Regions from separate parts of the Spirillospora sp. NPDC047279 genome, predicted to be linked through region 2. Evidence: riboswitches for the same ligand, from Rfam matches in the RefSeq annotation. Region 2 holds a riboswitch; each other region holds the start of a gene.

Evidence for each region. A riboswitch is a leader RNA that binds a small molecule or an ion and turns the genes downstream of it on or off. The one in region 2 is predicted to bind thiamine pyrophosphate.
Region 1: another riboswitch for thiamine pyrophosphate. It lies ahead of thiC (phosphomethylpyrimidine synthase ThiC); the one in region 2 lies ahead of thiO (glycine oxidase ThiO).
Region 3: another riboswitch for thiamine pyrophosphate. It lies ahead of ABZ810_RS26590 (cytosine permease); the one in region 2 lies ahead of thiO (glycine oxidase ThiO).

The regions. Positions count from the first base shown of each region.
Region 1 is NZ_JBEYUA010000022.1:74,391-81,544, forward strand. Features, by position in the region: gene ABZ810_RS40355 (serine/threonine-protein kinase) at 1-947, shown strand, start outside; gene speB (agmatinase) at 962-2,032, shown strand; gene ABZ810_RS40365 (ATP-dependent DNA helicase RecQ) at 1,992-3,668, opposite strand; gene thiC (phosphomethylpyrimidine synthase ThiC) at 3,722-5,455, opposite strand; TPP riboswitch at 5,451-5,564, opposite strand; gene ABZ810_RS40375 (amidohydrolase) at 5,664-6,896, shown strand; gene ABZ810_RS40380 (histidine kinase) at 6,972-7,154, shown strand, end outside.
Region 2 is NZ_JBEYUA010000012.1:245,397-252,550, forward strand. Features, by position in the region: gene ABZ810_RS29695 (DMT family transporter) at 1-506, opposite strand, end outside; gene ABZ810_RS29700 (thiazole synthase) at 648-1,430, opposite strand; gene thiS (sulfur carrier protein ThiS) at 1,432-1,632, opposite strand; gene thiO (glycine oxidase ThiO) at 1,629-2,786, opposite strand; TPP riboswitch at 2,776-2,889, opposite strand; gene ABZ810_RS29715 (FAD-dependent oxidoreductase) at 2,976-4,163, shown strand; gene ABZ810_RS29720 (Rv2175c family DNA-binding protein) at 4,211-4,585, shown strand; gene thiE (thiamine phosphate synthase) at 4,769-5,446, shown strand; gene ABZ810_RS29730 (hypothetical protein) at 5,553-5,717, shown strand; gene ABZ810_RS29735 (serine/threonine-protein kinase) at 5,733-6,689, opposite strand; gene ABZ810_RS29740 (glycoside hydrolase family 3 C-terminal domain-containing protein) at 6,777-7,154, opposite strand, start outside.
Region 3 is NZ_JBEYUA010000010.1:288,015-295,168, reverse strand. Features, by position in the region: gene ABZ810_RS26605 (arginine deiminase) at 1-522, shown strand, start outside; gene ABZ810_RS26600 (ATP-binding protein) at 719-1,243, opposite strand; gene ABZ810_RS26595 (PAS domain S-box protein) at 1,715-3,586, opposite strand; gene ABZ810_RS26590 (cytosine permease) at 3,702-5,159, opposite strand; TPP riboswitch at 5,151-5,281, opposite strand; gene ABZ810_RS26585 (rhodanese-like domain-containing protein) at 5,326-5,658, opposite strand; gene ABZ810_RS26580 (SSI family serine proteinase inhibitor) at 5,732-6,157, shown strand; gene ABZ810_RS26575 (DNA-formamidopyrimidine glycosylase family protein) at 6,262-7,125, opposite strand.

The sequences.
Region 1 (7,154 bases), on a different contig from region 2:
GCCTGTCTCAGCGCGACGGCCCTCCGGCCGCAGGGCAGGACCCGCAGGGCGCCACCTCCGGTCCGGGCACCGCGCAGACGCCGCGGATGCTGGCGGCCCTGGCGGGCCGGCGCGTCTACACGCTCGCGTTCAGCCACGACGGGCGCACGCTGGCCGCCGGGGGAGACGGGCAGGCCGTCCGCCTCGTGGACGTCGCGGGCCACCGGCAGCGCGGCGAGCTGCGCGGGCAGAAGTTCGCGGTGTTCAGCGCCGTGTTCAGCCCGGACGACCGCACCCTCGCGGCGGGCGCCTACGACGGCGAGGTGATCCTCTGGAACGTCGCCGACCGGCGCCGCAAGACCACCTTCGAGGCGGCGGGCACCAGTGTCGGGTCGCTGGCGTTCAGCCCCGACGGCAGGCTGCTGGCGTGCGCCGACACCGACCAGGTGCGGCTGTGGAACACCGCCGACAAGGACTGGAGCACGCTCAGGAGCGCGGAGGAGGGCACGTTCACCGTCGCGTTCAGCGGGCACGGGCAGCTGGCGGTGGCGGGCAAGGAGACGATCCGGCTGGTGAACGCCAGGTCGGCCGCGGCCAGGAGCGTGACCCTCACCCGGATCGAGTCGCTGGTGTCGAGCCTGGCGTTCGACCGGGCCGGCACCACCCTCGCCGCGGGCGGCTACGACGGGCGGGTGCGGCTCTACGACACGGTGAGGCGGCGGGCGATCCGCACGCTCGGCGGCCACGTCGAGAGCGTCAACGCCGTCGTCTACAACCCGCGCGCCCCGACGGTCGCCTCGGCGGGCGGCGACACGGTCCGGCTGTGGGACGCGGCGACCGGCAGGCTCACCGCGACGCTGCGCAACGACGGCTCCGTGGTCAACGCCCTGGCGTTCAGCCCCGACGGGCGCACGCTGGCCTCCGGCGGCGAGGACGGCACCGTCCGGCTGTGGGCGATCACGCCCTAGTTATCCTGGGGCGCATGAGCCGTTACGGTGCGCAGTTCGGCCCGGACATCACGTTCCTCGGCGTCGGGCGCTGCGACTGGGCCGAGCCGTCCACCTACGCCGGCGCCGACGTGGTCATCCTCGGCGCGCCGTTCGACGGCGGCACCTCGCACCGCGCGGGCACCCGGTTCGGGCCGCAGTACATCAGGCAGGCGTGCTACCTCCCGCAGGACGGGTCGCGGCCCTCGCTCGCGCTGCGCGTCGACGCGCTCGGCGACCTGAAGGTCTACGACGCCGGCGACGTCGAGATGTTCTCCGGCGACGCCGAACGTTCCGTCCGCGACCTCCAGGAGGCCGTCCACGCGGTCACCGCGGCGGGCGCGATCCCGCTGGTCCTCGGCGGCGACCACACCATCGCCTGGCCCGACCACGCCGGCGTGGCGCGGCACCTGGGGCAGGGGCGCGTCTCGATGATCCACTTCGACGCGCACGCGGACACCGGCGACACCGAGTTCGGCTCGCTGGTCGGGCACGGCACGCCCATGCGCCGCCTCATCGAGTCGGGCGCGCTGCGCGGCGACCGGTTCCTGCAGATCGGGCTGCGCGGCTACTGGCCCGGCCCCGAGATCCTCGCCTGGATGGCCGAGCGGGGCATCCGCTCGTACGAGATGACCGAGATCGTGGCCCGTGGCCTCGACGCATGCCTCACCGAGGCGTTCGCCACCGCCACCGACGACTGCGACGGCGTCTTCCTGTCGGTCGACATCGACGTCTGCGACCCCGGCCACGCGCCCGGCACCGGCACGCCCGAGCCCGGCGGCCTGAGCGCCCGGCAGCTGCTCGACTCCGTGCGCCGCGTCGCCTACGAGCTCCCCGTGGTGGGCATCGACGTCGTGGAGGTCTCGCCGCCCTACGACCACGCCGACATCACCTCGCTGCTCGCCAACCGCGTCGTCCTGGAGGCGCTGTCGGGCATCGCCCGCCGCCGCCGCGACGCCGCCGGGGGCACCGCCTGGGACCCCCCGGCGGCCGCTGCTCGACGGCCGCTGACCCGCCCGCGCCGGCTCAGGCGACCGACTCGCCCGATCCCGCCGGCGCCTGGGTGAGCAGCCCGTCGCGCTGGACCGCGTCCAGCGACAGGGTCTTGTAGCCCTCGTCCTCGAAGAGGACGGTGATCCGGTCCGGCTCGGTGCGCATGACCGTGCCCGGGCCCCACGAGACGTGGACGACCTCGGAGTGCAGGGGGAACGGGCCGCGCTCCTCGGCCGCGACCTCGACGGTGCCCGCGCCGCAGTTGTCGCAGGCGCCGCAGGAGGGCGGGCACGCCTCGCCGAAGTACTCCAGCAGGTAGCGGCGACGGCAGCCGGTTGTCTCGGCGTAGCCGCGCATCATGTCGATGCGCGTGTCGTCCACCCGGCGCCGGCTCTCGTCGAGCTCCACCGCGCCGGCCACGGCCTTGTCCGGTTCGGGCCCGTTCTCGGCGTAGCGCAGGCCGCCCCGCTCGTCGATCTCGATCGCCTCGGCGTACTCCAGCAGGTTCACCAGCCCGGTGAGCTTGGACGGGCCGATGCCGAGCGTCGTGCGCAGCTCCTTGGGCTCGACGGTGCCCCGGTGGGCGTGCACGAGCACGGCCACCCGGTGCAGCATCTCCTCGTCGGCCTTGCCGGCCGCGAAGAAGCGGCGCAGGCCGAGATCCTCCGACCGGTAGTACAGGACCGCCTCGGCCGGCTCGCCGTCACGCCCGGCGCGCCCGATCTCCTGGTAGTAGGAGTCCGGCGACTCCGGGGGCGCGGTGTGCAGGACGTACCGCACGTTGGGCTTGTCGATCCCCATGCCGAACGCGGACGTGGCGACCACGACGTCGAGCCCGTCGCCGGTGAACAGCCCGTGCACCCGTTCCCGGGCGGACGCCTTCATGCCCGCGTGATAGGCCTCCGCGCGCATCCCCAGGCCCGCGAGCTCCGCCGCGTAGGTCTCCGCGTCACGCCGCGTCGCCACGTACACCAGGCCGAGCCCCTCGCGGGAGGCCGCGTCCTGCGCGAGCGCCCGCCGCTTGGCCCCGTCGTCGGCGAAGCGGCGGACCTTCAGCGAGATGTTGGGCCGGTCGAACCCCCGGATGACCTGCCGGACGTCGCGCAGCCCGAGCGCCGCGACGATGTCCTCGCGGACCGGCGGCGACGCGGTGGCGGTCAGCGCGATGACCGGAGGGTGGCCGAGCCGTTCGATGACCCGGCCCAGCTGGAGGTAGTCGGGCCGGAAGTCGTGGCCCCAGGCCGAGACGCAGTGCGCCTCGTCGACCGCGATCAGCGACGGCCTCGCCGCCAGGAGCCGGTCCACGACCTCGGGTTTGGCCAGTTGCTCGGGAGCGAGGAAGACGTACTCGGCCTTGCCCGCCCGCACCTGCTCCAGCGAGTCCGCGCTGGAACCGGCCGGCTGGGCCGAGTTGACGGCGACCGCGCCGCCGGCGTTCCGCCGGGCGAGCACGAGCATCTGGTCGCGTTGCAGCGCGATCAGCGGAGAGATCACGATCGTCGGGCCGTCCAGCAACTGGGCCGGCACCTGGTAGGCCGCCGACTTGCCGCTGCCGGTCGGCATCACCACCAGGACGTCGCGCCCCCGGAGCAGGTGCTCCATCGCCTCGCCCTGGCCCGGCCGCAGCTCCCGCCAGTCGAAGACCTCCCTGGCGACGCGGCGGATCCGCCGCCGGCCGGTGAACCTGCCCCATCCATCTCGAACGCCCATCGATCACCTCCGTGGTGCGCGCTGTGTTACCCCGAGGCCGTGGACTTAGTCCGTCAGCCGTCGGCGGGCGCGACGGGAAGGTAGACCGTGCCGCCGGAGGCCTGGAACTCGGCCGATTTCTCGCGCATTCCGGCGGCGAGCGCGTCGGCGCCGGTGAGGCCGTTCTCGTCCGCGTACCTGCGCACGTCCTGGGTGATCTTCATCGAGCAGAAGTGCGGACCGCACATCGAGCAGAAGTGCGCGGTCTTGGCCGGGGCCGCGGGCAGCGTCTCGTCGTGGAACGAGCGGGCGGTGTCCGGGTCGAGGGAGAGGTTGAACTGGTCCTCCCAGCGGAACTCGAACCGGGCGTCCGACAACGCGTCGTCCCACGCCTGGGCGCCCGGATGCCCCTTGGCGAGGTCGGCGGCGTGCGCGGCGATCTTGTACGCGATCACGCCGGCCTTGACGTCGTCGCGGTCGGGCAGGCCCAGGTGCTCCTTGGGCGTGACGTAGCAGAGCATCGCGGTGCCGTACCAGCCGATCATCGCGGCGCCGATGGCCGAGGTGATGTGGTCGTAGCCGGGCGCGATGTCGGTGGTCAGCGGCCCGAGCGTGTAGAAGGGCGCCCCGCCGCACCAGTCCTGCTGGAGGTCGACGTTCTCCTTGATCTTGTGCATCGGGACGTGCCCCGGGCCCTCGTTCATGACCTGGTTGCCGTACTCGGCGGCGATCGCGGTCAGCTCGCCCTGCGTGCGCAGCTCGGCGAACTGCGCCTCGTCGTTGGCGTCGTGGATCGACCCGGGGCGCAGGCCGTCGCCCAGCGACCAGGTGATGTCGTACGCGGCGAAGATCTCGCACAGCTCGCGGAACCGGGTGTAGAGGAAGTTCTCCTGGTGGTGGGCCAGGCACCAGGCCGCCATGATCGAGCCGCCCCGGGAGACGATGCCGGTCTTGCGGCGGGCGGTGAGCGGCACGTACGGCAGCAGCACGCCCGCGTGGACCGTCATGTAGTCGACGCCCTGCTCGGCCTGCTCGATCACGGTGTCGCGGAAGACGTCGAACGTGAGCGCGGCGGGGTCGCCGCCGACCTTCTCCAGCGCCTGGTAGAGCGGGACGGTGCCTACCGGGACGGGGGAGTTGCGCAGGATCCACTCCCGGGTGGTGTGGATGTCGCGGCCGGTCGACAGATCCATGATCGTGTCGGCGCCCCAGCGGGTCGCCCAGGTCATCTTCTCCACCTCGTCCTCGATGGAGGACGCCACCGCCGAGTTGCCGATGTTGGCGTTGACCTTGACCAGGAAGTTCCGGCCGATGATCATCGGCTCGATCTCGGGGTGGTTGACGTTGGCGGGCAGCACGGCGTGCCCGGCCGCGAGCTCGGCGCGGACGAACTCCGGCGTCACGCCCTCGCGCAGCGCGACGTACTCCATCTCCGGCGTGATGTCACCCCGGAGCGCGTACGCGCGCTGGGTGACCGGCCCGCCGGACGCCCTGCGCGGGCGGCGCGCGGCGAACGCGGCCCGGTCGCGCAGCGGGTCGGCCGGCTTGCGGCCGTCGTCCTCGGGACGCGCGGGACGGCCCTCGTACTCGGCCGTGTCGCCCCGCTCGGCGATCCACCCGGCGCGCAGTGCGGGCAGCCCGCGCCGCACGTCGGTCTCGTACGCGGGGTCGGTGTACGGCCCCGAGGTGTCGTACAGGACCACGGCGTCCCCGTTGGTCAGCGGCACCTCGCGCATCGGCACCCGCAGGTCGGGGCGCGAGCCCTGGAGGTAGGTCTTGCGGGAATGTGAAACCACGGTGTCGTTCATGACGACTCGATCTCTCCCTACGCCGGCATTACCCGGTCAGGTTCCAGCGGTCAGCGGCCGTCCCAGCCGCTATCTCAGCCCGGTTCGCCGGGCCCCCGCGATCTGTCGTGCCCGACGTTAACCCGGCGGACCCCGGTTGCCGCAACCGCGTCCGGCGCGGTATTCGCGTGCGCGGCGACGGGGTATCAGCCGTCACGGGGGGTAATCAATGTCGACCGACGCAGTGGCCGGGCTGGACGAGATCCGGCCCGCCCTGACCGATCTCTACAAGGATCTCCACGCGCATCCGGAGCTCTCGTTCGCCGAGCACCGCACCGCCGGGGTGATCGCCGAACGGCTCACCGGGCTCGGGCTGGAGGTGACGACCGGCGTCGGCCGGACCGGGGTGGTGGGGGCCCTGCGCAACGGCGCCGGGCCGATGGTGCTGCTGCGCGCCGACTTCGACGCGCTGCCGGTCACCGAGCGCACCGGGCTGCCGTACGCGAGCGAGACCGACGGCGTGATGCACGCGTGCGGGCACGACATGCACGTGACCTGCCTGCTCGGCGCGCTCGACCTGCTGAACGGGGCGCGCGACTCCTGGTCGGGCACGGTGCTGGCGGTCTTCCAGCCCGCCGAGGAGATCGGCGCCGGTGCCCGCGCGATGGTCGACGACGGGCTCTACGACCGGTTCGGCCGGCCGGACGTCGTGCTGGGCCAGCACGTCGGGCCGTTCCCCGCGGGCTGGCTGGGCGCCCACGCCGGGCCGGCCTTCGCCGCGACGGACGCCCTGGACGTGCGGATGTACGGGCGGGGCGGGCACGGCTCGCGGCCGGAGACCACGATCGACCCGGTCGTCATGGCGGCCGCGACCGTCATGCGCCTGCAGACCGTGGTGTCGCGCGAGGTCTCGGGCAACGACACCGCCGTGGTGACGGTGGGGGCGATCCAGGCGGGCACCAAGGACAACATCATCCCGGACGAGGCCGAACTCAAGATCAACATCCGGACGTTCACCGAGGCCGTGCGGGGCAAGGTCCTGGCGGCGGTGGAGCGCGTCATCAAGGCCGAGGCGGCCGCCTCCGGCGCGCCGCGCGGCCCGGAGATCGGCACGGAGTACACCTTCCCCGTGGTGACCAACGACCCCGCGGCCACCGAGCGCACGATGGCGGCGTTCCGCGACCGCTTCGGGGCCGACCACGTCATCGACCCCGGGCCGGCGACGGGCAGCGAGGACGTCGGGCACTTCGCCACCTCGGCCGGGGTGCCGATCTGCTACTGGCTCTTCGGCGGCTGCGACCCGGAGACGTTCCTGACGGCGCTGAAGAACGACCGGGTGGAGCAGGACGTCCCGTCCAACCACTCGCCGGGGTTCGCCCCGGTCATCGAGCCGACGGTGACCGCCGGCGTGACCGCGATGGTCACCGCCGCGCTCACCTGGCTCGGCCCCGCGGCGGGCTGACGGCCGGCACCCTCGGGACACACCGCGACGGGCACCCGGCCGGAGGTCAAGGGAGGGGTCGGCTACGGTATTGGCGTGGTGAGCGTGCGCGGGATGCGGCCGGAGACGGTGGACGGCCTGATCGCTGCCGTCCTGGCGGGCGCGGCGCTGGCGGTGACGCTGGCCTGGCCCGACGAACGGACCCTGGACGCCGGCGGGCTGGCCCTGCTGATCGGGATGCACGTGCCCCTGGTGTGGCGGCGGCGCGTGCCCGGCGTC
Region 2 (7,154 bases):
GTGACGGCGGCCAGCAGGCACAGCAGGACGCCGAGCAGCGACGAGCGGCCGCCGTCCGACATCGAGACGCCGACGACGGCGGCCCCGGCGAACGAGACGGCCATCCCGGCCATCAGCCGGGGCGGGAAGCCCTCCTTGAGCAGCCAGCCGCCCAGCAGCGCGATGAGGATGGGCCCGACGTTGACCAGGAGGGCCGCGGTGCCCGCGTCCACCTCCTGCTCGCCCCAGTTGAGCACGACCATGTAGAGGCCGAACCACAGCAGCCCGGACGCCAGGATCCCGGGCCAGGCGGCGCGCGGCGGCAGGCCCTCGCGGCGGACCAGGCAGATCAGCCCGAGCGTGATCGACCCGGCGAGCAGCCGGCCGAGCGCCAGGGCGCCGGGGCTGTACTCCTTGCCGGCGCTCCTGATGGCGACGAACGCCGACGCCCACAACACGACCGTGACGGCCGCTGCGAGGACGGCCAGCCTCTCCTGGCGGGACGAGGCCGCCTTCGCTTGATCCATGCGCTGCACCTTAGGCCGGGGACGTTTCGAGGAACACCGAATAAACGCTGCTGGTTGCGGTGTCGGTGGTCCCAGTTTTGGCCCGTGCGACCGTTGAGGTCCAGTGATTGTTTCTAGAGGCCACTCATTAGAACGGCTTAATCATGAGCCGCTCATGCCCTCGAACGGAGACGAGGCCTGCGCGTAGCGGCGCTTGGGGATGCGGCCCGCCTGCCGGGCCAGATGCCCCGCCTCGACCGCGTGCCGCATGGCGGCGGCCATCAGGGCGGGCGACTGCGCCCGGGTCACGGCGGTCGCGAGCAGCACCGCGTCGCAGCCGAGCTCCATCGCCAGCGCGGCGTCGCTGGCCGTGCCGAGTCCCGCGTCCAGGATGATCGGCACGTTCGCGCGTTCGACGATCAGCTCGATGTTGTGCGGGTTGCGGATGCCCAGGCCCGAGCCGATCGGCGAGCCGAGGGGCATCACCGCGGCGCAGCCGAGCTGCTCCAGCCGCCGGGCCAGCACCGGGTCGTCGTTGGTGTAGGCCATGACGGTGAAGCCGTCGTCGACGAGCTGCTCGGCGGCGTCGACCAGCTCGATCGGGTCCGGCAGCAGCGTGTGCTCGTCGGCGATGACCTCCAGCTTGACCAGATCGGTCTCCAGGGCCTCGCGTGCCAGCTTGGCGGTCAGCACGGCCTCGCCCGCCGTGAAGCAGCCGGCGGTGTTGGGCAGCACCTCGATGCCGCACTCGCGCAGCACGTCCAGCACCGACCCGCGCGCCGCCGGGTCGACCCGGCGCATCGCGACCGTCGTCAGCCGCGTGCCGGACGCGACGAGCGCCTCGCGCAGCACGTGCATGCTCGGCGCGCCGCCGGTGCCCATGATCAGCCGCGAGTCGTACTCGCGGCCCCCGACGGCCAGCCGCCCGGTGTCTCGCCCTTCCACGTCAACCTCCCTGCACGGCGGTCAGCACCTCGAGCCGATCCGCCTCGCGTACCGTCGTCGCGTCCCACTCGGACCGCCGGACGACCTCGTCGTTGAGCGCCGCCGCCACGCCGGACGCGGCCGTGGTGACGGTGGCGACCACCGCCGCGACGCTCGTGCCGTCGGGCAGGTCGCGTTCCTCGCCGTTGACGAACACCCTCACGAGGCTCCCCCCACTCTCGTCTTCGGCCCGTTCGCCCCGGCGGCGTCGAACCGGCCGGGCGCGAACGGCCTTCCGACCTCGGGCACGGTGCCGTCCAGCAGCACCTCGGTCAGCACGTCGGCGCTGACCGGGGCGAGCAGGATCCCGTTGCGGAAGTGCCCGGTGCCGAGGAAGAACCCCGGCAGCGCGGTCGGGCCCATCACCGGCGCGTTGTCCGGCGACCCCGGCCGCAGGCCCGCCGAGACCTCGGTGAACTCCAGCTCGGTGACGCCGGGCAGCAGCTCGCGCGCGTCGCGGAGCAGCTCCCACACGCCTCCGGCGGTGACGCGGGTGTCGAACCCCAGCTCCTCCTGGGTGGCGCCGATCACGATCTCCCCGTCCGCGCGCGGCACGAGGTAGACCGACGATCCCCTGACCAGCCCGCGGGTGGCCCGCCGGAGGAACGGAACGCGCGTGCGGAGCCGGATGACCTGGCCCTTCACCGGCCGGACGGGCGGCACGACGCCGGGCGGCAGCCCCTCGACGTCGCCCGACCACGGACCGGCGGCCAGCAGCACCTTCGCGGCCCGGATCTCCGAGCCGTCGTCCAGCCGCACCCCCGCCGCCGCGTCGTTCTCGACGATCACGGCGGCCGCGCGGCGCCGGACGAGCCGTACGCCCAGCCTCCCGGCCGCGGCGAGCAGGGCGGGGGCGAGCCTGCGCGGGTCGACGGAACCGTCCTCGGGGGCCAGCAGGCCGCCGCGCACGCCCGGCGCCAGCATCGGTTCGGCCTTGCGGCACTCGCGGCCGGTGAGCGCCTCCACGCGGATGCCCAGCGACTCCTGGAAGCGGCGCAGGTCGTCGAGATAGCCGAGGTCGTCGGAGTCGAACGCGACCTCCAGGATGCCGTCGCCGCGGTAGCCGGTGTCGTGGCCGGTCAGCTCCTCGAGCTCGGCGATGAACGCGCCGTAGCGCTCGCGGGACGCCAGGCCGAGGCGCAGCAGCGGCTCCTCGCCGTAGGTGAGCTCGCTCACCGGGGTCAGCATCCCGGCGGCGACGGACGAGGCGCCGCTCGCCGGCTCGGGATCGACCAGCGTGACGGCGGCCCCGCGGGCGGCGGCCCGCCAGGCGGTGGCCAGGCCGATGACGCCGGCGCCAATGATCACAATGTCCATCCGGGCTCCCTTCGCCGGCATGATCCGGATCAGGTCGTGGCGGTCGGCCCCCCGATCAGGGGCCCTCTCAGCCCGGTCGCACCGGACTCCCGCGTTCGTGCACCTCCACCCTACGTCCGTCTGAATGTGCGCATATGTCTGGACACCCGTCTAGTTCTGCCGCGGACGGCCCGACTAAGGTTCACCTTCATGGACAGGGTCATCGTCGTGGGCGGCGGGCTGGCGGGCGTGCGGTCCGTCGAGGCACTTCGGAGCAAGGGGTACGAGGGCGGGCTCACGCTCGTCTCGGCCGAACGGCACAGACCGTACGACCGGCCGCCGCTGTCGAAGGCGGTGCTCGCCGGCGACAGCGACGACACCACGGTCGACGCCGACTGGGACGGGCTGCGCTGCGAGCTGCTGCTCGGCGAGCGCGCGACCGGGCTGAGCCCGGCCGACGGCGGCGGCGGGACGCTCTCCACCACGGCCGGCGACCTGCCGTTCGACGGGCTGGTGATCGCCACCGGCGCGACGCCCGTCACGCTGCCGGGAGACGGCCCGCAACATGTGCTGCGCACCGTCGACGACGCGCGGCGGCTGCGCGAGGGGCTGACCGAGGGCGCCCGCGTCGTCATCGTCGGCGCGGGTTGGATCGGCGCCGAGGTCGCCACCACCGCCGCCAAGAAGGGCTGCGCCGTCACGGTGGTGGAGGCCGCGGACACGCCGCTGGCCAACGCGATCGGGCCCGAGGTGGGCGCCCTGACCGCGCGCTGGTACGCCGAGGCGGGCATCGAGCTCCGCACCGGCGTCAAGGTCGCCGCGATCGAGCACGGCCGCCTGGCCCTGGCCGGCGGCGACCACCTCGAGGCCGACGAGATCGTCGTGGGCGTCGGCGTCCGGCCCGAGATCGGCTGGCTGGAGGGCTCCGGGCTGGAGATCGAGCGCGGCGTCGTCACCGACTCCTCGCTGCGCACCGGCCGGCCCGGCATCGTCGCGGTGGGCGACTGCGCGGCCTGGTGGTCGGAGCGGTACGGGCGCCGGCTGCTCGTCGAGCACTGGGACACCGCGCTCAACGCCCCCGAGGTGGCCGCCGCGTCCCTGCTCGGGCGCCAGGAGACCTACGACGCCGTTCCTTACTTCTGGTCCGAGCAGTTCGGGAAGATGGTGCAGTACGCGGGGCATCACCCGGTCGCCGAACGCATGATCCACCGGGGCGATCCGGCGGGGGACAAGTGGGCCGTCTGCTGGCTCACCGGCGACCGGCTGGACGCGGTCCTGACCGTCGACAGGCCCCGTGACCTGGTGCAGTCCCGCCGGGTGATCACCGCGGGCACCCCGGTCGACCCGGCGGCCCTCGCCGACCCCGAGGTGCCCGTGCGGCAGGCGGTGCGAACCTGAGGGTTTGACGGATCGGCGCGCGTGGTAGGCAGGGTGACGTGACGCAGATGCACGCGACTGTCGACAACGATCTTGACCCGCGCACCGATGGCCTGGTCGGGGAGTGGCTCTCCCTCAACGAGGCGACCGAACGCCTCGGCATCAGGCTCAACCGCACCAAGCAGCTCCTCAGTGAACGCAAGCTCCTGGCCGTGCGCCGGGAGGGCCGGCCCGCGGTGCCGGCCGCGTTCATCAAGGACGGCCAGGTCATCAAGGGCCTGCCCGGCACGCTCACCCTGCTGTCGGACGCCGGCTTCGGCGACGTCGAGACCCTGCGGTGGTTGTTCACGCCGGACGACACGCTGCCGGGGACGCCGGCCGAGGCGCTCGCCGAAAACCGGGGCACCGAGGTGCGCAGGCGAGCGCAGGCGCTCGCGTTCTGACGGCCGCCCTCCCGGGCCGCCTCACACAACCCCATACCGCCCAGATCTGGAAGAAGCCTGACGTGACAGGATTGCGGGGTCACGCGGATGTCGCCGCGTGGCCCCGCGCCCATGTCCATGGGCATGTCCGCGCACCTGTGACTCACGCTCACGTTCACGCCTGAGAAAGGAACCGGCCCCCACGTGTCCAGGCACCTGCTCACCGACCGCGCCGTCAGCCTGCAGGCGCGGCTCGGCCGCGCGCGCCTCTACCTCTGCACGGACGCCAGGGAGCGGCAGGGCGACCTGCCGGAGTTCCTCGACGCCGTCCTGGCCGGCGGTGTCGACATCGTCCAGCTCCGCCAGAAGGGGCTGGAGGCGCGCCAGGAGATCGAGCACCTGGAGGCCTTCCGGGCCGCGTGCGACCGCCACGGCGCCCTGCTGGCGGTCAACGACCGCGCCGACATCGCGCACGCCGTGCACGCCGACGTCCTGCACCTGGGCCAGGACGACCTGCCGGTCCCGGCGGCCCGAGCCATCGTCGGCGAGGACATCCTGATCGGCCGGTCCACGCACTCCGGCGAGCAGGCCGCGGCGGCCGCCGCGGAGCCCGGCGTCGACTACTTCTGCGCGGGCCCCGTCTGGCCGACGCCGACCAAGCCCGGCCGCGCGGCCCCCGGGCCCAAGCTGCTGGAGTACGTGGCGTCGCAGCGCGAGGGGCGCCCCTGGTTCGCCATCGGCGGCATCGACCACGGCAACCTCGACGAGGTGCTCGCCGCCGGAGCCCGCCGGATCGTGGTCGTCCGCGCCCTCACCGAGGCCGCCGACCCGCGCGCCGCCGCGGCCGAGCTGTCCCGCCGGCTGCCTCAACCGCCCGACTGACCTGCGTCCGGGCCGCGCTCGGGCCGCCCTCGGGGGTGGCGCCGTTCACCGTTCCTTAGGGCGGGGTTCGCTCAAAGGAGGCCGGGGCATGCCCGACAATGGATCCATGAGCATGGGACCCGACGACGACCGGCCGGTCGACCTGACCGACGACGAGATGGAGATCCTGCCGGACCAGACGTCGGACGACACCGACACCGGATGGGGCGAGTGGCGCGGCGGCGGCAGCGACGACGACCGCCTGCTGGAGGAGCGCCCGCCGCACTGGTGAGCCCGGGCTCGGTCCTCAGAGGAGGCCGATGAGGAATCCGGCCGCCATGACGGCCGCCAGCGCCACCATCATCCGCCAGCGATAGGCGGGGATGCGCCGCGGCCTGGCCTTGGGGCGCGGCGGCTCGTCGTCCCGCAGCGCCCGGATGATCTGGCGCGCGGTGGGCCGCGCCGCCGGGTTCTTGTCCAGGCAGCGGGCGACCAGGTCGCGCAGCGGCCCCTCCAGCTCGCCCAGGTCGGGCCTGCGGGTGGTGACGCGGCGCATGACGGCCGCGCTGGGGCCGGTGCCGAACGGCGGCCGGCCGGTGGCGGCGAAGACCATCGTGGCGCCCCACGCGAAGACGTCGGCGGGCGGGCCGACCGGCTCGTCCTCGATCTGCTCGGGCGCCATGTAGGCCGGGGTGCCGACCGGCCCGGTGGTGATCGGCGTGGCGTCCGCCATCCGGGCCACCCCGAAGTCGATCACCTTCGCGCCGTCCGGCCCGAGCAGCACGTTGCCGGGCTTGAAGTCGCGGTGCACCACGCCCGCCTTGTGGATCGAGGCCAGCGCGCTCGCGGTGCGCAGGGCCATGCGCTGGAGGGGGCCGTCGTGCAGCGGGCCGTCCTCCTCGATGACGTGCTGGAGCGAGGGGCCCTCGACGAACTCGCTGACGATGTACGGGCGGTCGCCGGTGACGTCGGCGTCCAGCACGCGGGCGGTGTGCCGGCCCGCGACCTGGAGCGCGGCGTCGGCCTCCTTGACGAAGCGGGCGCGCGCCCGCTGCCCGGCGGCGGTGCCGCCGCGCAGCAGCTTGACCGTCACCAGGTCGTCGGCGCCGTCGGCGCGGCCGAGGTAGACCACGCCCTGGCCGCCTTCGCCGAGGCGGCCTATCAGCTCGTAGCGCCCTACCTGGCGCGGATCGTCCGGGCCCAGTGGCCGGCCGTGCGAGGAGGAACGCGGAAGCGTCCTCCCATTAAGGGACTTGTGCGGCACTGGGGGCTCCGGGTCGGCGGGGTCGACATGGATTGCCTTATTTGTACCGTGTGCGGAGGGTGAACGGCAGGGGATCCAGGATCTTGCCTAGCAGGACGCTCCTCCCTGGCCGAATCCGCCGGTCAGCGCGATGTCGCGGGACGACGCCCCGACCATGACCCGGTAACAGCCCGGAGCGACCTTCCAGCCGTTCGCCGACTCGTTCCAGTAGGCGAGCGAGCGCGCGGTGAGCGGGAAGGTGACCCGGGTGCTCTGCCCCGGCGCCAGCGTGACCTTGCGGAACCCCTTCAGCTGGCGGGGCGGCTGCGGCACGTCCACGCCCGCCGAGGGCAGCCCCAGGTAGAGCTGCGGCACGGCGTGGCCGGCCCGCGAGCCGGTGTTGGTCACGGTGACCTGCACCGCGTTCGGGCTCACCGCCAGGTCGCTGTAGCGGAAGCTGGTGTACGAGAGGCCGTGGCCGAACGG
Region 3 (7,154 bases), on a different contig from region 2:
ACCACTCCGGCGGGCGTTGAACGGCTCGCCCGGCAGGTCTTCGCCGCCGGGCTGGCGCACACCGTGCTGGCGGTGCCGATCGAGCAGCAGCGGGCGACCATGCACCTCGACACCGTCTGCACGATGGTCGACGTCGACACCGTGGTCATGTACCCGCCGGTCGCCCACTCGCTGACCGCGTTCACCGTCACCGCGGCCAACGGCGACCTGCGCGTCTCGGAGCCGCGTCCGTTCCTGGAGGCCGCCGCGGCGGCGATGGGCCTGGACCGGCTCAAGGTCATCGACACCGGCCTCGACCCCGTGACCGCCGAACGTGAGCAGTGGGACGACGGCAACAACACCCTGGCGGTGGCCCCGCGCCTCGCCGTCGCCTACGAACGCAACATCGAGACCAACGCCCAGCTGGAGACGGCGGGCATCGAGGTCATCCGGATCAGCGGCAGCGAGCTGGGCAGCGGCCGGGGAGGCCCGCGCTGCATGTCCTGCCCGATCCTGCGCGATCCGCCGCCCGCCACCGGCTGACGGCGGAGGGCGGACGGCCCGCAACGTGAAAGCCCCGGAGGCACTGAGCCTCCGGGGCTTTCATCGACGTTGGACGCTCGGGCGGTGTCGACGGGGGCACGACAGCGCCCGAGCTTGAAGAGGACCCTACAAGGTGGGGGAAAGGTCCGGCTAGCCGGGGTATGCCCCGGCGTGTCCCGCGACCTGAGGGCGAGCCCTAGGCGGGGAAGGCGCGGCGGGTCGCGGCGCCGTTGAAGAACTTGCGTCCTTGCACGTCAGGCTGCTCGCCGAAGTCGGGCAGGACGGCATGCGCGGCGTGCCGCGGGACGGCGTTGCCGTTGGCGGCGGAATGCGGGGCGCGGATGCGGGCCCAGACCGTGGTGGCCCCGTCTTCGTGGCGGACGCCCCAGCCCTCGGAGAGCGCCTCGACGATGCCGAGGCCGCGGCCTCCCAGCGACGAGAGCGTGCCCGGCCCGCGGCGGGGCTCGGTGGTGGCGCCGCCGTCGCTGACGGCCACTTCGAGAAGGTCGCCTTTGCAGCTCCAGGTGACCCTGAGCTGCCCGGACGGCAGCGGGCGGGCGTGCCGCAGCGCGTTGCTGAGAAGCTCGCTGATGATCACACTGGCGTCGTCCACGACGGCTTCGAAGACGCCCGTGGCCACCAGGTCAGAGCTGAGGCGCTTGCGCGCGATCGCGACACTGGACGGCGCATGTGGCAGCAGTACGACGCTCGACGTCCTCACCTCCCCGTTGACCTCTCCAGTCCCACGTCCACCGTTCCGGTACGACCGAAATGCCCAGATGACATTGTCTGGAAACCTGCCCGGAGGGGACCACCACTCGCACAACGAGCGACTGACCATCCGGTCACGGCCCTCACCCCCGGCACTGGCGCCGATTGGAACCTCGTCCCCAACGAAACACCAACTAAAGATCTATCCACCCCACGGCGGATTACTCCTCGCACGCGCGTTTCGTCCGTCACACAGCCGCCACACTGCACTTTCCCGCAGGTGCGGAGGGTGCGCCGTCAAGATCACAGAAAGACTCCGTCAAAACAGACGTCGGCACCCTCCCTGACCGTTATCGGCCCCGCGATCATGGCCGAGCACTTTGTGATTTCAATCACATGACCGCCCCGCCGGGCCCGCCGATCACCGTCAGCCACCACCGTCAGCCACCACTTACGGCCATCACGGGTTCACCTACGGCCATCAGGGGGTGGTGGGGGCGGTTTTGAGGACGAGGCGCATCCGGGTGCCGGACGCCGGGGCCGGGTGGGCGGAGATCTCGCCGCCCTGGGCCTCGGTGAGACGCCGGACGATGTAGAGGCCCAGGCCGATGCCGCCGAAACGGCGCCGGTCGCCGGCCTCGCCCTGGACGAAGCGTTCGAAGATCCGCTCGTGGTCGCCGGGAGCGATGCCGATGCCCTCGTCCTCGACCGTGACCACCACGTCCGGGCCGTCCGCCCAGGCGCGGACCGTGACCGCGCCGCCGTCGGGCGAGTACTTGACGGCGTTCTCCAGGAGCTGCCCCAGGACGATGTCGGTGGCCATCGCGTCACCGCTCGCCCGCGGCAGCCCGGGTGCGACGTGCAGCTCGACCCGGTGCAGGCTCGACAACGACCGGAAGCCGGCCACCACGCCCTCCAGCACCCGGGCGAGGTCGAACGACTCGATCGTCACCTTGAGCTCGTCGGCGCCGGCGCGCGAGCCGAGGAGCAGGTGCTCGACGAGGCGGCCGAGGGACTGGGCACGTTCGGCGATGGTCGCGACGGCCGACCGCCGGTCGGCGTCGGTCATCTCGTCCCACCGGTTGACCAGCGTGCTGGCGAAGCCCTGCACGACCGTGATCGGGGTGCGCAGCTCGTGGCTGGTGGTGGCCAGGAAGAGGTCCTTGGCCTCCTCCAGAGCCTTGGCCTCGGACACGTCGCGGAAGTCGACCACCAGCTCGCCCGTCTCCACGATCTCGGCGGAGAGCACGTTGAGCCAGACGCCCGACTCCAGCGGGAACGTCAGCATCTCGCCGGGCGCGGGCTTGTCGAACGGCAGCTCGCGGCCGATGATCTCCTTGGCCGGGACGCCGGTGAGCACGTGGGCGGCGGGGTTCCACTGGCGGACGATGCCGTCGCGGTCGAGCACCGCGATGCCGTCGGCGCTGGAGTCGATCACGGCCCGCTCGTGCGCGCGCTGCCGGACGACCTCGGCGTAGGCCACCGCGTTGCCGACCGCGACCCCGGCGTGCCCGGCCAGCAGCTCCAGCAGCTCCAGCTCGGTGTGGCCGATCTTGCGGCCGGAGAAGAGCGCGTAGAGCGCGCCGTACGGCTTGTTCTGCAGGAACGACAGGCCGAGCGCGATCGTGTGCAGGCCGGGCAGCTCGGACCAGACCAGGTCGCCCAGCCGACGCTCGCCGGTGGCCAGCATGACGGTCTTGCCCGAGCGCAGCAGCTCGCCGACCAGGCTGGACCGCAGGTCGGCGGAGGCGCCCCGCATGTGGTCGGGCAGCCCGTACATGCTCACCAGCCGCAGCCGGTCGTCCTCGATGCGGACGAAGCCGCCGGCGTCGGCGCCGGTCAGCTCGATCAGCGCGGCGGTGATCCGGTCGAGGACCACGGCCAGGTCGAGCTCGGCGTTGAGGTCGGCGACGATGTCGTTCAGCCGCCGGACGAGGCGGGCACGCTCGGCCATGTGGTGCTGGGCGACCTCGTCCTCCTCGACCGGGTGGTAGACGCCGACCCAGCCGAGCAGCGTGCCGTCGCGGTCCTGGAGGGCGCTGGTGTCGATGCGGACGTCGATCAGGTGGCCGTCGCGGTGGAAGCGGCGGGTGGCGATCGAGATCTGCGCGCCGTCGCCCTCGCCCGCGCGCCGGGTGAGCAGGCGTTCCTGGACGGCGTTGTGCTCGGCCTTCAGCTCGTCCGGCACGATCGGCGGCACCCGGCCGAGCATCTCCTCGGCACTCCAGCCGAACATGCGCTCGGCCGCCGGATTCCACACCGTCACCCGGAACGAGCGGTCCACGGCAACGATCGCATCCGCCGCGCACTCGATGACCGCGCGGAGGATCGGGTCGTGAACCGAAAGCTGCACGTGTGTATCGTGCCACCGGATCTTGCGGTGCCGCCGGGCATCCAGTGCCGAAACGTTTCCACCGGCGACCGCGTTCTCCCGCAAACCTTCGCCGTCGGGATCGTTCACCGGCCGTTCACGCGGCGGCAGAGTCGATCTTGCCGTCGTTCCGGCCGCCGCCCCCGCCGCCGCCGAGCCCGGCGACCCGGCCGACCAGCAGCGTCGCGATTCCGGCCACCAGGAACGACAGCAGCGAGGCGCTCATCCAGCTCTGCGCGGTGAACCCGATCGCCTCCTGGACGTCCTGCCAGAAGCCGGCCCACCAGCTCACCGTGCCGGGGTTGATCAGCTGGTACGTGACGAAGCCCACCGCCCAGGCGGCGATCATGCCCCAGCGGGACGGTGCCGTGACCGAGGTGTTCCAGTCGCCCCGCCGGCCGCTCTGCCCGAGGGGGGACGACCCCCCACGCCCCCCGTCCGGCGTGGTGGGCTTCGCCCGTGAAAGCCGTCCCCGCCCCAGGAAGAAGTCCGCGGCGAGCACGCCCAGCATGGGCACGAAGACCGAGCCGATCAGTGACAGGAAGCTCGCGTAGTCGCCGATGTCGAGGATCAGCGCCAGCCCGGTGATCAGCGCGCCGAGCGCGACGGTCAGGACCCGGCGGTCGGCGCGCGGCACCAGGTTCTGGATGGAGACGGCGGTGGAGTAGACGTTGGCGAACGACTGGTCGGCCTCGCGCAGCACGAACACGGCGAAGAAGAGCGTGCCCAGTGTCACGCCCAGGAACGGGTCGAAGATCTTGGTGGAGTCGCCCGCGACCAGCGCCAGGGCCAGCAGGCCGAGGACGTAGGCGATGATCTGGGTGGCCGAGTAGCCGACCGCCGCGGCGCCGAACGCGCTGCGGGCACTGCGGGCGTGCCGCGTGTAGTCGGCGGCCACCGGCACCCAGGAGATCGACACGGCGAGCGCCGCGTCGGCGCCGATCCAGAACCCGCCCCACGAGCCCTCGGTGAGGTCGGGCAGCGGCTCGCGCAGCAGCTGGACGTAGAAGTAGACGAGCGCGATCATCACCGCGACCGTCACGTACCTGCGCAACATCCGGACCGAGCCCAGCGGCCAGATGGTCAGGACCGTGGTGAGCACGCCCGCCGCGATCACGTACCCCCAGCGCGGCACGCCGTCCCAGAGCGCCCGCGCCGCGTCCGCGATCACGATCAGCTCGAACGTGCCCCAGCCGATGAGCTGGGCGATGTTGAGCACGGTCGGCACGTACGACAGGCGCGCGCCGAACAGCCCGCGCAGCAGCACCATCGCGGGCTTCCCGGTGATCGCGCCGGGCGCCGCCGACAGGCCCAGCATCAGCCCGCCGATGGCGGTGCCGACGGCCATGGCGACGATGCCGGCCACGATCGACAGGGTCGGCACGCCGTTCGCGTCCGGCGCGAGCACGGTGTACGCGCCGGAGAAGGCGAACAGGCTGACCCCGAGGTTGGCCCAGAAGGCGCCCTGGTCCCAGAAGCTGAGGACCTTGGGCGCCGGTTCGTCGAGGGTGTACGGCACCTCGTCACGAGGGCGTTCACGCAGGCTGGACGTCATCGAGCACGCTCCCTACGCCGGCATTACCCGGACAGGTTCATGCGGTCGGCGACGCCCTTGCCGTCCGTGGACGACCAGTCGCCCTCTCAGCCCGGTCGGCCCGAGCTCCCGCGGTGGGGTGAGGCTGTGAACGGGACGAATCGTACATCGTCCCCGCCGGATCGTGTCAGGCCACGTAGGGCGGCCCCGCCGCGTCGCCCTCCATCGGCCGTCCGGCCTCGGCCCAGCGCTTCATGCCCCCGTCGACGTTCTTGGCCAGCCATCCGGCCTGGTTGAGCGCGACCGTCACCTGCGCCGACCGGGCGCCGGACCGGCAGATCACGTAGACGTCCTGATCGCGCGGGATCTCCCCGGCACGATCGCTCAGCTCGGCCATCGAGATGTGCGCGGCCCCGGGCGCGTGCCCGGCGTCCCACTCATGTTGCTCACGGACGTCGAGAAGGTAGGCGCCCTCCGGAACCTCGGCCGCGTCCACGGCCGGGACGTCGTCCCCGAAAATCATCACTCCTCCATGGAACCGCGCGGAACCCTCCCGCGTCGAATCACGCATGCGGTATCGGACGCTCCTTTACATGACGCCCGGCATAGCCATGATCATGTCACTGGCCGCCTGCGGCGAGGAACCGGCCTCCAGCTCCCCCGGCAACACGACCGCACCGACGTCCGTCTCGCCCTCCGCCTCCAAGGACGCCCTGACCGTGCAGGTCAAGGCCTCAGAGCAGGCGGCGGCCAAGGACTGGACGCTCAACTGCGAACCCGTGGGAGGCGATCATCCCGACGCGGCGAAGGCCTGCGCGGCCCTGACCAAGGCCCAGGACCCGTTCAAGGCCCCGCCCGCCGACCAGATGTGCACGAAGATCTACGGTGGCCCCCAGGTCGCCACCGTCAAGGGCACCTGGCAGGGTAAGCCCGTGGACGCGAAGTTCACCCGCGGCGACGGCTGCGAGATGAGCCGCTGGCAGAAGCTCTCGCCTCTGTTCGGCGGCGTCCCCCGGTAGACCGCTGACGAGTCCACCCCGTTCGGACTCGGTCAGCTGGAGAAGGCCCCGGTCGGCGCGCGACCGGGGCCTTCTCATGTCGGCGGCCTTCCTTCAGGGTCTTCTCACTTCAGGAGCCGGGACATGCGGCGGTCGGCGAGCGGCTTGCCGCCCGTCTGGCAGGTGGGGCAGTACTGCAGGGACGAGTCGGCGAACGACACCTCGCGGATCGTGTCGCCGCAGATCGGGCACTTCTGGCCCGTCCGGCCGTGCACGCGCAGGCCGGTCTTCTTCTCGCCCTTGAGGTCCTGCGCCTCCAGCCCGCGCGACCGCTCCACCGCGTCGTTGAGGGTGGTCACGATCGCCTCGTGCAGGGTCGCGATGTCGTCGTCGGTGAGCGAGGAGGCCATCTTGAACGGCGACATCCTGGCGACGTGCAGCACCTCGTCGGAGTAGGCGTTGCCGATGCCGGCGATCACCTTCTGGTCGCGGAGCAGGCCCTTGATCTGCGTCCGCCGCCCCTGGACGATCCCGGCCAGCCGTTCGGTGGTGAACGACCCGTCGAGCGGATCGGGCCCCAGCGAGGCCACCCCGGGCACCTCGGCGGGGTCGCGCACGAGGTAGACGGCCAGGCCCTTCTTGGTGCCGGCCTCGGTCAGGTCGAAGCCGGACCCGTCGTCGAGGTGCACCCGCAGGGCCAGCGGATTCTTACCCCCCGGGCGTACCGGTTTGGTGGGCACCTCGTCCCGCCAGCGCAACCATCCGGCCCTGGCCAGGTGAACGACCAGGTGCAGGCCGTCGATGTCGAAGTCGAGGAACTTGCCGTGCCGGGCGACACCGGTGACGGTCAGACCGCCGAGCGAAGTGATCGGCGGGTCGTACGTCTTGAGCGCGGAGATGGCGAGAACATCGACTCGGGCGACCGCGTGGCCGGTCGCGCGCTCTCGCAGGAAGGTGGCGAGCGCCTCCACCTCAGGTAGCTCGGGCATGCTCAACAGTATCCGTGACATCCGATGTC